DNA from 3 places in the Streptomyces sp. NPDC087787 genome. Region 2 is predicted to be linked to each of the others. Evidence: riboswitches for the same ligand, from Rfam matches in the RefSeq annotation. Region 2 holds a riboswitch; each other region holds the start of a gene.
The links. Region 2 has a riboswitch for cyclic di-AMP ahead of ACIOWN_RS24750 (transglycosylase family protein). Riboswitches for the same ligand answer to the same signal wherever they lie in the genome.
Positions count from the first base shown of each region.

Region 1 (4,572 bases), on a different contig from region 2:
AAGAGAAGATTACGAAAGGCCCGGTGATGCCGATGTGCGCGCCGGCGGCGAACGGCAGCACCTGTAGCCGTACCTGGGGCAGCCTGGCCGCCTCCGTCAGCCGCTCCAGCTGCCGCCGCATGATCTCCGGACCGCCCACCTCGCGGCGCAGTACCGCCTCGTCAAGGACCGCGTCCAGCTCCAGCGGCGGTCGCGCGCGCAGCACGTCCTGGCGGGCCAGCCGCACCTCCACCAGCGCGTCCAGCCGGTCCTCGTCGAGCCCGTCCACGGCGGCCCGGGTGACCGCGCGGGCGTACTCGGGGGTCTGCAGCAGTCCGGGGACGACCGAGGTCTCCAGGGTGCGCATCCCGCTCGCCTGCGACTCCAGGCTGATGAAGTCCCGGTAGGTCGGGGGCAGCACCCCGCGATAGGCGTGCCACCAGTGGTGCCGGCCGTCGCCGTCGTCCAGTCCCGCGAGGACCAGGAGCAACTCGCGGAGCTGGGAGTCGTGGACCGCGTACGCGTCCAGGAGCGAGCGCACATCGGCCGGTTTCACCCCGCTGGTGCCGGTTTCGATCCGGCTGACCTTCGACTGGTGCCAGCCGACCAGGCGGGCCGCCTCACCGCTGGTGAGGCCCGCGCCGGTGCGCAGCGCGCGCAGTTCGGCGCCCAGTTTCCGGCGGCGCACCGCGGGACCGTGCTGCATGGGTTACTCCCTCGCTCCCTCTGAACGCTCCACGCGACCCGCCTCACATACGGTCTTCCGTCGCAGAGTTCACCGCATCGAGCGACAGATATATGCATATCCCGGTGGATCGCCACCGAGAGCGGAGCACTGATGGCAGTCTGACGGCGAAGCACCAGTGCGGGACCGTACTCGAACCATCCGCTCAGTGTCGGACTCCGCTCCCGTGGGAAAGGGACGACGTCGCCATGGCAGACCATCTGGAAGCATCCGTCACTCTGCCGAGCGATCCCGCCTCGGTCTGCGCGGCCCGCGCCTATGTGGCCGGCACGCTCGCGGAGTGGGGCCTGCCGCCGGCCACGGACACCGCCGAGACGGTGCGGCTCATCGTCTCCGAACTCGCCACCAACGCCGTACAGCACACTCTGGGGCAGTCACCCACCTTCACGGTGGACCTCGTCCTCGTGCGTGACGAACGGTTGTGCATCGGGGTCACCGACAGCCACCCCCGGTTCCCGAAACGACTGCCGGCCGCTGTCCAGCAGGACAACGGCCGGGGCATGGTGATCATCCGGTGGCTCACCGCCGAGTGCGGCGGCAGACTGACCGTGCGGCCGACCCGGGAGGGCGGCAAGACGGTCTGCATCGAACTTCCGTGGACGGCTCCCGCCCGACCCGTGACGGCCACGGGCCAGGAACCGTAGGAACGTGCGGTGACGACGCCGCGGCGCCGCCACCGCCCCGCACGGCAGCCGGGTCAGCTGACCCGGCCGTACCAGACGCTCTTCGTCCAGATCTTCTGCAGCTTCACCACGTCCCCGGTCTTCGGGGCGTGCCAGATCTTGCCCGAGCCGGCGTAGATGCCTACGTGGTACACGTTTGAGCCCGAGTGGAAGAACACCAGGTCCCCGGCCCGGCGGCTGCCCGCCGAGATGTGCCGGCTCTTGTTGTACTGCTGCTCGGCCGTGCGGGGCAGCTTCTTGCCCGCCCGCTTGAACGAGTACAGCGTGAGCCCGGAGCAGTCGAACCTCCGCGGCCCCGAGGCGCCCCACTGGTAGGGCGACCCCTTCTTGGACGCCGCGATCTTCAGCGCCTGGGACGCCATCGTCGCGGCCGAGGCCTCGGAGGCCACACCCGGCACCACGATCGAGCCGCCCACGGCGGCCAGGGTCAGGGCCGAGGCCGTACCGGCCCGGGCCATCAGCGACGGGACACGATTGAGCGCGGTCATGCGCAACCCTTCGTCAGCCGCCTGTGAAGGATGACCTGTCGGATTCGGGCTGGCGAAGTTGCCCGGCCGCGTTGCCGCGGCTTCACCCCAAGGGCTGCTCGGGCCGGCCATGGTGTGACCGTTCCGGCGACCCGTCGTGCTTGGGTCCTCCACTCCTGCCGATCCACTCCTGTCGACCGGTCATCCGGGCGGCGGCAGGACTCGGCGTCCGCCCGGACCGCCCCGCCGTTGTGGCGGGGGCTTGTCGTCAGACAGGGATCTTCACCCACGGATGTCCGAAAATCCCAATGGAAGCGAGTGTTTGTGTTGTTACTCACCACGCGCCCGTTCGGGTGGACACCTTCGCGATCGAACGGACGCCCACTCACCCGACGACCCCCGGACCAGCACCGGAACGCCTTGTTCCGCCGTTCGGGGAGGCGTGTTGCGCAACTGTGGCGGTCCCGGAAAGGGAGCCGAACCTACACCGAAAGGCGGTCGGTCATTCGGGGACATTCCGCGCCGCGTGTCGCGGCGCGCCGCCTCCTGCGCCCGCCGCGCCCCCGGTGGTGGATGACGTCAACTTCCGCAGTTTGGCGGCGTGGTGAAGGGTATGGTGCGCGGCTCGCCGTCCTGCCTCCGCGGCGCCCGCGGGTTCCGGTAGGTGCCCCCGGGCCGGCGCGGGTCGGCGCGGTCCAGCCGGCCGGTCGCCTCCGGGGAACGGCCGATCAGCTCCGCCTCGGCGCGGGTCGGGGGTCGGCGGCTCGTCCCGCGTCCGGCGCGGCACCCGTTGAGCGGCAATTCGGGACGATCTGGTCAACCAGCCCATATTTCATGACTCCTGGCACCCCGGGCGCCGGCCGCCGGTCCAGCCCGGCCCGCCCGCCGCGCGGACCACCCCGGAGCCTCCCGGCCCTCCATGCCGACCGCCGCCGGCCCTCCGGGCGCCGCCGAGACCCTCGTGGTTCCGCTCAGCGGGACACGCCGCGCCGCTTATCGGATTGGCAAAGAAGGTCAACGACCCCTGTTCTCAGGGACCTCGCAGCCGCAAAGATCCCCGTACCGAATTCGCAACGACGTACGGGGAGGTCCCCCTTGAGGGACATGAGACCCAGGAACCGGGTGCTGGCGCTCGGTTCGGCCGGTGCGCTGGTCACGGCGACCCTGATAGCCGGCGCGGTGGCGACGCCCGCGGCCGGCGCGAACAACGGCCAGGGACAGGACCGCGAGACCCGCGGCGCGGCGATCGCCGCGGAGCGTGCCGCGAAGGCCGGCATCGACTGGCAGGACTGCCCCGCCGACTGGGGGCTGGCCAAGCCCATCCAGTGCGGTTACGTCTCGGTGCCGATCGACTACGCCGACCCCTACGGCAAGCAGATCAAGCTGGCCGTCGACCGCATCGGCAACACCGGCACCAAGGAGGAGCGCCAGGGCGCCCTCCTCTACAACCCGGGCGGCCCCGGCGGCTCGGGCCTGCGCTTCCCGACCCGGGTCACCAACAAGAACGCCATCTGGGCCAACGTGGCGAAGGCCTACGACTTCGTCGGCTTCGACCCGCGCGGTGTCGGCCACTCGGCGCCCATCTCCTGCGCGGACCCGCAGAAGTTCGCCGAGGGCTCCAAGCTGGACCCGGTGCCGGACTCCGAGGCCGACAAGAGCATCCAGCGCAAGCTGGCCCGCGAGTACGCGCAGGGCTGCCTCCAGCGCACCGGCCGCGCCATGCTCCAGCAGATGACCACGCCGAACACCGTCCGCGACCTGGACGTCATCCGCGCCGCGCTCGGCGAGCAGAAGCTCAACTTCCTCGGCGTCTCCTACGGCACCTACCTCGGCGCCGTCTACGGCACGATGTTCCCGGGCCATGTGCGCCGGATGGTCGTCGACAGCGTCGTCAACCCGGCCCGCGAGAACGTCTGGTACCAGGCCAACCTGAACCAGGACGTCGCCTTCGAGGGCCGCTGGAAGGACTGGCAGGACTGGGTCGCCGCGAACGACGCCACCTACCACCTGGGCGCCACCCGCGACGCCGTCCAGCAGCAGTGGCTGAAGCTGCGCGCCACCGCCAAGAAGAGCCCCATCGGCGGGGTCGTCGGCCCGAACGAGCTGATCTCCTTCTTCCAGAGCGCGCCGTACTACGACTCGTCGTGGGCGCCGGTGGCGAAGGTGTTCAGCAAGTACGTCGCGGGTGACACCCAGGCGCTGGTCGACGCCGCCGCCCCGGACATGTCCGACATCGCGGGCAACATCTCCTCGGAGAACGGCAACGCCGTCTACACCGCGGTGGAGTGCACCGACGCCAAGTGGCCCACCAACTGGAAGACCTGGGACCGGGACAACACGCGGCTCCACAAGACCGCTCCGTTCATGACGTGGGCCAACGCGTGGATGAACCTGCCGTGCGCCACGTGGCCGGTCAAGCAGCAGAACCCGGTGGACGTCAAGACCGGCAAGGGTCTGCCCGAGGTGCTCATCGTGCAGTCCACCCGGGACGCCGCCACGCCGTACGCGGGCGCCGTCGAGCTGCACAAGCGGTTCAAGGGCTCCCGTCTGATCACCGAGAAGGACGCGGGCTCCCACGGAGTCACCGGCCTGGCCAACCCGTGCATCAACGACCGGGTGGACACCTACCTGCTCACCGGGAAGACCGACTCGGCGGACGTGACCTGCGCGCCGCACGCCACGCCCAAGGCGTAGTGAT
Region 1 is NZ_JBIUVQ010000013.1:105,903-110,474, forward strand. Features, by position in the region: gene ACIOWN_RS21445 (helix-turn-helix transcriptional regulator) at 1-685, opposite strand, end outside; gene ACIOWN_RS21450 (ATP-binding protein) at 913-1,368, shown strand; gene ACIOWN_RS21455 (C40 family peptidase) at 1,422-1,895, opposite strand; cyclic di-AMP (ydaO/yuaA leader) riboswitch at 1,899-2,112, opposite strand; gene ACIOWN_RS21460 (alpha/beta hydrolase) at 2,979-4,568, shown strand.
Region 1: linked by a shared signal. The riboswitch ahead of ACIOWN_RS21455 (C40 family peptidase) and the one ahead of ACIOWN_RS24750 (transglycosylase family protein) in region 2 are both predicted to bind cyclic di-AMP.

Region 2 (4,572 bases):
AGCTGACCGACGGACTCATCGACGGGTTCGCCGGACGCGGCACCGCCGACCTCATCCGCGAGTTCGCCTTCCCGCTGCCCATCTACGCCATCTGCGACCTGCTCGGCGTCCCCCGCGAGGACCAGGACGACTTCCGTGACTGGGCAGGCATGATGCTGCATCTTCCCGGGGGCGAGTCCACGGACCCCCGGCGCCACGGCAAGAGCCCCCGCGGCGGAGTCGCCCGCTCGGTGAAGAAGATGCGCAGCTATCTCGCCGAGCTCATCCACCGCAAGCGCGAGGCGCTGCCGGCCGAGCCCGGCCCCGGCGAGGACCTCATCTCCGCCCTCATCCGCGCCTCCGACCACGGCGAGCACCTCACCGAGAACGAGGCCGCCGCCATGGCCTTCATTCTCCTGTTCGCCGGTTTCGAGACCACCGTCAACCTCATCGGCAACGGCACCTTCGCCCTGCTCACCCACCCCGAGCAGCGGGACCGGCTCCAGCGGTCCCTCGCCGATGGGGACGGCGGCCTGCTGGAGACGGGAGTGGAGGAACTCCTGCGCTACGACGGTCCGGTGGAACTGGCCACCTGGCGCTACGCCACCGAGCCGCTCACCATCGGCGGGCAGGACATCGCCCCCGGCGACCCGGTCCTCGTCGTCCTCGCCGCCGCCGACCGGGATCCGGAGAGGTTCGACAGCCCCGACGTCCTCGATCTCGGGCGACGTGACAATCAACACCTCGGCTACGGACACGGCATCCACTACTGCCTCGGCGCGCCGCTCGCCCGACTGGAGGGCCAGACAGCGCTGGCCACCCTCCTCACCCGGCTTCCGGACCTCCAACTGGACGCGGATCCGGCCGATTTGCGCTGGCGCGGCGGGCTCATCATGCGCGGACTGCGGACGCTGCCGGTGCGGTTCACCCCTGGTCGGTAAGTCGGAGGGAAGCCGGACAAGGCCGGAAAAGGCGCCTGCGGCCGCATCGCCCCTACCCACTGACGGCCCCGAACATGACACAGCGTCAGCTGTGTGATCTTCACGTGATCTGTGCGGCATGAACTTGTAACAAGCGAGCGTCAGCGGCTACTTTCACCCATCAGCGTGGCGCCGAGTCGCGGCCGCCACGCCGGTCAGCGTTGTCGCACGAAAGGTCTCCGTATGCTCTCCGGGAACGGCCGTCACCGTCGGCCCCGTCAGGCTCCGGCCCTCCTCGTCGCCGCTGGAGTGACCGGATCCGCCATCGCCATCCCGCTGATGGGCGCCGGCGCCGCCAGCGCCGCCGACGGCAACACCTGGGACAAGGTGGCCAAGTGCGAGAGCGGCGGCGCCTGGAGCTCCAACGCCGGCAACGGCTACTACGGCGGCCTGCAGATGACGCAGGACGACTGGGAGAAGTACGGCGGCCTCGACTACGCGCTGAGCGCCGATCAGGCGAGCCGGTCCCAGCAGATAGCCGTGGCTGAGAAGGTGCTCGCCGACAAGGGTCCCGGTGCCTGGCCGACGTGCGGGCTGCTCTCCGGTCTCGGCGAGAAGTCCGAGGCGGCGAAGGTGGACACCGGAGTGGGCGATACCGGATCCTCCAACTCCTCCGGGAAGTCGCTCACCGACGACCTCGGTCTGTCGAACTCGTCACAGACGCCGGCCGACTCGTCCGGCTCGTCGGACACCGAGCCCGGTCCGGCCGACTCCTCCGACTACCCGAGCGAGTCCCCCACCACGTCCTCACCCTCGCCGTCCTCGCCGGCCAAGAAGGGTAAGCCGGGTAAGTCCGACACATCCCGTGATGTCGCCGTGAGCGGGTCCCAGTCGTCCGACACCTCGTCCCCGGTCGCGCCGGAGCCGGGCGGTACGGACAAGTCCTGGCAGGTCGGCGGCAGTTCGGCCCTGGTCGACACCGGGGCGCTGGGCGGCGGGCGGCACCGCGGCGGCAGTGCCGTCGAGAACCTGGTCGACAACCACACGGCCGCCTCCGCCGGCCGCCACGCCGCACGCGCCGGCGACTCCTACACCGTTCGCGCCGGCGACTCCCTCGAGTCCATCGCCGACTCCCTTGACGTGCCCGGCGGATGGGATGCGCTGTACGCCGCGAACAAGGGCGCGATCGGGTCCGACCCGAACCACGTCTCCGCCGGTCAGACCCTGAATATCCCTACCGAAACGCCCCAGAAGTAGCGGGAGTTCACGTCACGCTTCGCCCCGAATGCCCCATTCGGGGAAAGTGTGGGATGAGTCTCAGAAGCCCTGATCGTCTTTGGAATTCGGCGGAGCGCGTGCCTACGGTCGTGACCGCTCGTCACCGCGAGCCCCGGCTGCCGCAACGCCGAATCCTGCCAGCGGCCGCACGGGAACAGTCGTCGCGTCAAGCGCCGTGGGCAGGAGCGGGGGACCCAAGGTAGGCGCCGCACCGGGCAGTTGACCGGAGCGGCTAGGGGTGGAGCCGTGCCTCGTGTACGAGGCACGGCCGGGCAACTCAACCGGCCCGAACCCGACAGCTCACCTCGCAGGCGTCGGTGAGGGGATCCATCCATGCTGTTCTCCAGCAAGGGCAAGCACCGCCGTCCGTCCAGGGCCACCCGTGTCGTCGCGCTCGCCGGTGTCGCCGGCGCCGCGGTCGCCGCCCCGCTGATGGCGGTCGGCGACGCCTCCGCCGCCACCGCCTCCCAGTGGGACGCGGTCGCACAGTGCGAGTCCGGTGGCAACTGGTCCATCAACACCGGCAACGGCTTCTACGGCGGCCTCCAGTTCACCAACTCCACCTGGGCCGGGTACGGCGGCACCTCCTACGCGTCGCGCGCCGACCTGGCCTCCAAGTCGCAGCAGATAGCCGTCGCCGAGAAGGTGCTCGCGGGCCAGGGCAAGGGTGCCTGGCCGGTCTGCGGCAAGGGCCTGTCCGGCGCCGCCTACACCGGCAGCGCCCCCGCGTCGTCGTCCTCGTCGGGCTCGGCGTCCTCGTCGGCGGGTGGCAGCTCCGCCAAGAGCACCGCCACCCGCTCGACCGAGCGGCAGGCCGCCAGCCGCTCCGCGACGCGTTCGGCCCCGAGCGGGACCGTGACCACGCCGACCGGCAAGAAGGTCGAGAAGGGCGACGGCGAGTACAAGGTGGTCTCCGGCGACACCCTCAGCTCCATCGCCGCCCGCCACGGCGTCCAGGGCGGCTGGCAGAAGCTGTTCGAGCTGAACAAGGACGTCGTCGACAACGCCGACCTCATCTACCCGGGCCAGCAGCTCCACCTGAAGTAAGGGCCCGTCCCGCCCTCCACGGGCTCCCCGCCCCGGCGCGTTCCCCCCTGCGCGCCCGGGGCGGGGCTTTTTTCGTCTCCCGCACACCGTCCCGTTCCCGAAGATTCCCCTCCCCTTTGTTCCGAACGGGAACAAAGGGTACTGTCACTCTGTCCATGAGGCGGTCGGTCGGCCGGTCGCCGCCCCGGGACGGTTAGGCTCTAGTCGCAGGGCTCACGCCCCGCACTTTCAGCGTCACATCCCAGAAGGAGATGCTCGTGCCGTCCATCGACGTCGTCGTAGCCCGGGAAATCCTGGACTCCCGAGGCAACCCCACGGTCGAGGTCGAGGTCGGCCTCGACGACGGCAGCACCGGTCGTGCCGCCGTCCCCTCCGGCGCCTCCACCGGTGCCTTCGAGGCCGTCGAGCTCCGTGACGGAGACCCCAACCGCTACCAGGGCAAGGGCGTCGAGAAGGCCGTCCTCGCCGTGATCGAGCAGATCGGCCCGGAGCTCGTCGGCTACGACGCCACCGAGCAGCGTCTGATCGACCAGGCCATGTTCGACCTGGACGCCACCGACAACAAGGGCTCGCTGGGCGCCAACGCCATCCTCGGCGTCTCCCTCGCCGTCGCCCACGCCGCCTCCGAGGCCTCGGACCTCCCCCTCTTCCGCTACCTGGGCGGTCCGAACGCGCACCTGCTGCCGGTGCCGATGATGAACATCCTGAACGGCGGCTCGCACGCCGACTCCAACGTGGACATCCAGGAGTTCATGATCGCCCCGATCGGCGCGGAGTCCTTCTCCGAGGCCCTGCGCTGGGGCACCGAGGTCTACCACACCCTGAAGAAGGTCCTGAAGAGCAAGGGCCTGTCCACCGGCCTCGGCGACGAGGGCGGCTTCGCCCCGAACCTCGGCTCCAACCGCGAGGCCCTCGACCTCATCCTCGAAGCGATCAAGGAAGCCGGCTACGCGCCCGGCGAGCAGATCGCCCTCGCGCTCGACGTCGCCGCCTCCGAGTTCTACAAGGACGGCAAGTACCTCTTCGAGGGCAAGGACCGCTCCGCGGCGGAGATGACCGAGTACTACGAGGAGCTGGTGGCCGCCTACCCGCTCGTCTCCATCGAGGACCCGCTGTTCGAGGACGACTGGGCCGGCTGGAAGGTCATCACCGACAAGCTCGGCGACAGGGTCCAGCTCGTCGGCGACGACCTGTTCGTCACCAACCCCGAGCGTCTCGCCCGCGGCATCGAGGAGGGCGCCGCCAACGCGCTGCTCGTGAAGGTGAACCAGATCGGTTCGCTCACCGAGACCCTGGACGCCGTCGAGCTGGCCCAGCGCAACGGCTTCAAGTGCATGATGTCCCACCG
Region 2 is NZ_JBIUVQ010000016.1:80,222-84,793, reverse strand. Features, by position in the region: gene ACIOWN_RS24760 (cytochrome P450) at 1-920, shown strand, start outside; gene ACIOWN_RS24755 (transglycosylase family protein) at 1,143-2,156, shown strand; cyclic di-AMP (ydaO/yuaA leader) riboswitch at 2,339-2,506, shown strand; gene ACIOWN_RS24750 (transglycosylase family protein) at 2,511-3,224, shown strand; gene eno (phosphopyruvate hydratase) at 3,476-4,572, shown strand, end outside.

Region 3 (4,572 bases), on a different contig from region 2:
GCGGAAGCGTCAGACCCCGGAGCCAACTCCGTGTACGCCTGCGGTATGACACACAAAGGGCGACGCCTCCGCCACCCCGTAGGGGTAGCCCTGGAGAGCGCCGCTCCGAAGGGGTCGCCCGGCGGGACGTCCGGGCAGGTTGCGGTACCGGACGGGCGTCAGCCGGCCCGGTGCACCACCGCGTCGCACATCTGCAGCAGCGCGGCCTTCGCCTCGCACTCCCGCAGCGGCGCCAGCGCGGCCCGCGCCTCCTTGGCGTAGCGCACGGTGTCCCGGCGGGCCTGCTCCAGCGCCGGGTGCGCGCGCAGCGCCGCCAGCGCCTCCGCGTGCCGGGCGTCGTCGGTCAGGTCGGAGTCCAGCAGCTCGCACAGCGCGAGGTCCTCGGGCAGCCCCAGCCGGGCCGCGCGCTCGCGCAGCCTCAGCACCGGCAGCGTGGCGATGCCCTCGCGCAGGTCGGTGCCGGGCGTCTTGCCCGACTCGTGCGAGTCGGAGGCGATGTCCAGGACGTCGTCCGCGAGCTGGAAGGCGACGCCCAGCCGTTCGCCGTACTGCGTCAGCACGTCCACGACGGTCTCGTCGGCGCCGGACATCATCGCGCCGAACCGGCACGACACCGCCACCAGCGACCCGGTCTTGCCGCCCAGCACGTCCAGGTAGTGGTCGACCGGGTCCCGGCCGTCCTGCGGGCCCGCCGTCTCCAGGATCTGACCCGTGACCAGCCGTTCGAACGCCAGGGCCTGCACCCGCACCGCCTCCGGGCCGAGGTCGGCGAGGATCTGCGAGGCCCGGGCGAACAGGAAGTCGCCGGTCAGGACCGCGACCGAGTTGCCCCAGCGGGTGTTGGCGCTGGCCACCCCGCGGCGCACGGCGGCCTCGTCCATCACGTCGTCGTGGTACAGCGTGGCCAGATGGGTCAGCTCCACCACCACGGCCGACGGCACGATCCCCGGCGCGTACGGGTCACCGAACTGGGACGCGAGCATCACGAGCATCGGCCGGAACCGCTTCCCGCCCGCCCTGACGAGGTGCTGCGCGGCCCCCGTGATGAACGGGACCTCGCTCTTGGTGGCTTCGAGCAGCCCTTCCTCGACAGCCGCCAATCCGGCCTGGACATCGGCTTCGAGAGCCTGGTCCCGCACGCTCAGCCCGAATGGCCCGACGACGGTCACGAGGGGTCTCCTGTCTGCTGGTGTCTGCTGGGATTCACACGGTTTGTCGATAGGTCGCTGCCCTCACTCAAGTCAGCGTATCCGGTCACGTTTCGATCACCGATATCGCCCACCTATACGGGCCAGGCCACATCACCCGACGTGACCACCGTCACGCGTCGGCCACATGGCCCATCCACACCCACACTCGAAGTCCGATTCACCCCTATTAGGACTTCAATTCCCTTTAGCGGTAATTGCCTTTCGAGCACACAAACCGTGAGTTGGGTCACTCCGCCCCCCCTCCACGCCATCTCTCGCACTCCTTCACATTCCCTTTACGGTCAGGGGAGTTGACCCTTGACGGACGCAAAGGATCAAGCGCCACATACGCCCCGACCAAGGTCAAATAGGGCGATGTGTGATTCAGCCACTTGTTCGGGACATGTGCTCTCGCATACGTTCCCGGCCATCGGGCGGACGCCGAATCCTGCCGCCGCCCGTAATCCCAACGACCGAATGAACCACGGCAGGAGCGGGGGACCCAGGTAAGCCGCCGGGCCGGGCTCGTACGTCCTGTGCCGTACGGAGCGCCGGAACGGCTCGGGGTGAAGCCGTGCCCTTCAGGGCGCGGCCGGGCACCTCCCCGCCCGAACCCGACAGCTCACCTCGCAGGCGACGGAGAGGAATTCCCCCATGCCTGCAAACGGTCAGCGCCGCTCTTCCCGCACCGCCCGTCTCGTCCGCACCCTCGCCGTCACCGGCACGGGCGCAGCCGTCCTCGCCGTGCCGCTGCTCGGCGCGACGACCGCGTCCGCGGCGACCCCGGCCACTGTTCACACGGCCTCGAGCTTCGGCTACCCGAACAACCTCGACGGCTGGATCCGGGCCTCCCTGGCGGTCATGGCGCAGAAGGGCATCCCGGGCTCCTACAACGGGATCCACCGCAACATCATCCGCGAGTCCTCGGGCAACCCGCGTGCCATCAACCTCTGGGACTCCAACGCCAAGAAGGGCATACCCTCCAAGGGTCTGCTCCAGGTCATCGACCCGACCTTCCGGGCCTACCACGTGAACGGGACGTCCTGGGACATCTACGACCCGATCGCCAACATCACGGCCGCCTGCAACTACGCGGCCAAGCGGTACGGCTCCATCGACAACGTCCACGGCGCCTACTGACCGGACGACGGCCGGCCCACACCGGCTGGTGCCCCGGCACTAGACAAACAGTCGTTCGAGGACGACGGCGATGCCGTCGTCCTCGTTCGACGTCGTGACCTCGTCGGCCACCGCCTTCAGCTCGGGGTGGGCGTTGGCCATGGCGACCCCCCGGGCGGCCCACTGGAACATGGGGATGTCGTTGGGCATGTCGCCGAAGGCGAGGGCGCGCTCGCGGCCGAGGCCCAGGTGTTCGGCGGCGAGCGCCAGTCCGGTCGCCTTGGTGATGCCGCACGGCTGGAGCTCCACGGTCCCGGGGCCCGACATGGTGACCGTGGCGAGGGACCCGACCGCACCGCGGGCCGCCGCCGCCAGCTCGTCGTCGGACAGCACCGGATGACGCAGCAAGACCTTGCTGATGGGCGCGTGCCACAGCTCGTCGCGCCGTTCGACCCGTACGGCGGGCAGCGCCGGGTGCGGCATGCGGTACCCCGGCTCGATGAGCGTGAGCCCCTCGGTCCCGTCCTGGTCGACCGCGGCGTACACCTCCCCCACCTCGGCCTCGATCTTGCCGAGCGCGGTCTCGGCCAGCTCCCGGTCCAGGGTGACCGACCACAGCAGACGGTCGCCGCCGGCGTCGTAGAGCTGTGCGCCCTGACCGCACACCGCGAGTCCCGTGGTGCCGAGGACGCCGAGCAGTTCCCGCACCCTCGGCGCCGGCCGCCCGGTCACCACGAGGTGCCGGGCACCGGCGGCCGCCGCCCTCGCGAGCGCGGCGAGGGACCGTTGGGACACGGTGTCGTCGCCGCGCAGCAGCGTTCCGTCCAGGTCGGTGGCGATGAGGGTGTATGCGAGGGCGGCCATGATCAGAGAATACGGATGCCCCGGCCCGCCGACTCGACCGGAGCCGGACGAACGTGCTTCGAGGGCGCCCGTTCCCCAACTTCTCAATGAGTGAGGGCTCTTGGCGCCTCCCGTCCGGATCGGGTTCCGCCTCAACCGGTCGTGCCACCCCGGCGGTTGGTCCGCCACAGCTGATAGAGGTGCCGGGCGCCCGGCCGCACGAAGCGGGCGAGCATCGTCACGAACGGCAGCGGATCGTCACCCGCGAGCCAGGCCAGCTCCGTACCGCTAGCCCTCGCCGGCGCGTGCGGTGTGGTGTAGCCGCTGCGGCGGTAGGCGAGGAGGGCGGGCAGGTCGATGTTCTCCACGACGTAGCGGTGGCCGGTGCGCTGCTCGCCCTCCGGGACGGGGCGGCCTGTCAGGTCGAGGTGCATGGCACGGACCACGTCCACGCCCGAATCGCTCTCGAAGAGCCGGAACTGCGCGCCCATGCGCGGATTGAAGTCGAGGAGCTTGTACTGCCCGTCGCGCCGGTCGAAACGCAGGTCGAGGTCGACGATGCCGGTGAAGCCGATCTGCTTGATGAACCGGGCGGCGAGATCGGCGAGTTCCGGGTTGTCGACGACGTACGCGTTCGCCGTCATGCCCGCGTGCGGCGGCCAGGAGCGGACCTTGACGCCGGTGAACATCGCGAGCGGGGTCGAGCTCCGGTCGAAGTAGGCGTGCACGATCCAGTCCTCGGCCTCCTCCCGCGGCAGGTACTCCTGGAGGATCACGCCGGGCCGCTCGCCCCAGTCGCGGGCCAGGGCCAGCAGGCCCTCGCGGCTGTTGATCCTCGTAGTGCCGTTCACCGCGGGGCTGCTGCGCCGCACGAACGCCTCGCGGTTCTTGGCCACCACCGGGAAGCGGGTCTTCTCGGCGAACGCCACGATGTCCTCGTACGACTCCGGGAACGCGGCCCTGGGGCTAGGGATGCCGTGTTCCACGCACAGTTCGTGCAGGCCCTGCTTGCTGGCCAGGCGGCGCGGCAGGCCGGCGGTGACGGGCGGGAAGAGGAAGGGGCCCTTGAGCTCCTCCTGGTGCTCGGCGATGAGGACCGCGGCCTCCTCGTCGGTGGGCACCAGGACGGCGGGCCGGCCGATGCGGCGGCCGATCCGCAGCAGACCCTCCACCAGACGGTCCGCGCCCTCCGTTCCCCTGGTCGGCCAGACGAACGCGCGTTTGAGATAGCGGGAGGACGCCGCCGGTGTGTAGGCGTCCTCGGTGATCGCGTACATGGGCACACCCAGACGGCCCAGGCTGCGGATCGCGCCCACCCCGCCGTGGTGCAGCGGGTAGTCGCCGAACTTCACGATCAGGCCCGGCACCTCGCGGTCGGCCCGGAAAGGCACACTGACGGCATTCCTGGCCACGGGTCCCC
Region 3 is NZ_JBIUVQ010000015.1:138,262-142,833, reverse strand. Features, by position in the region: gene ACIOWN_RS23815 (polyprenyl synthetase family protein) at 159-1,169, opposite strand; cyclic di-AMP (ydaO/yuaA leader) riboswitch at 1,652-1,839, shown strand; gene ACIOWN_RS23810 (transglycosylase SLT domain-containing protein) at 1,845-2,330, shown strand; gene ACIOWN_RS23805 (HAD family hydrolase) at 2,370-3,173, opposite strand; gene ACIOWN_RS23800 (ATP-grasp domain-containing protein) at 3,305-4,543, opposite strand.
Region 3: linked by a shared signal. The riboswitch ahead of ACIOWN_RS23810 (transglycosylase SLT domain-containing protein) and the one ahead of ACIOWN_RS24750 (transglycosylase family protein) in region 2 are both predicted to bind cyclic di-AMP.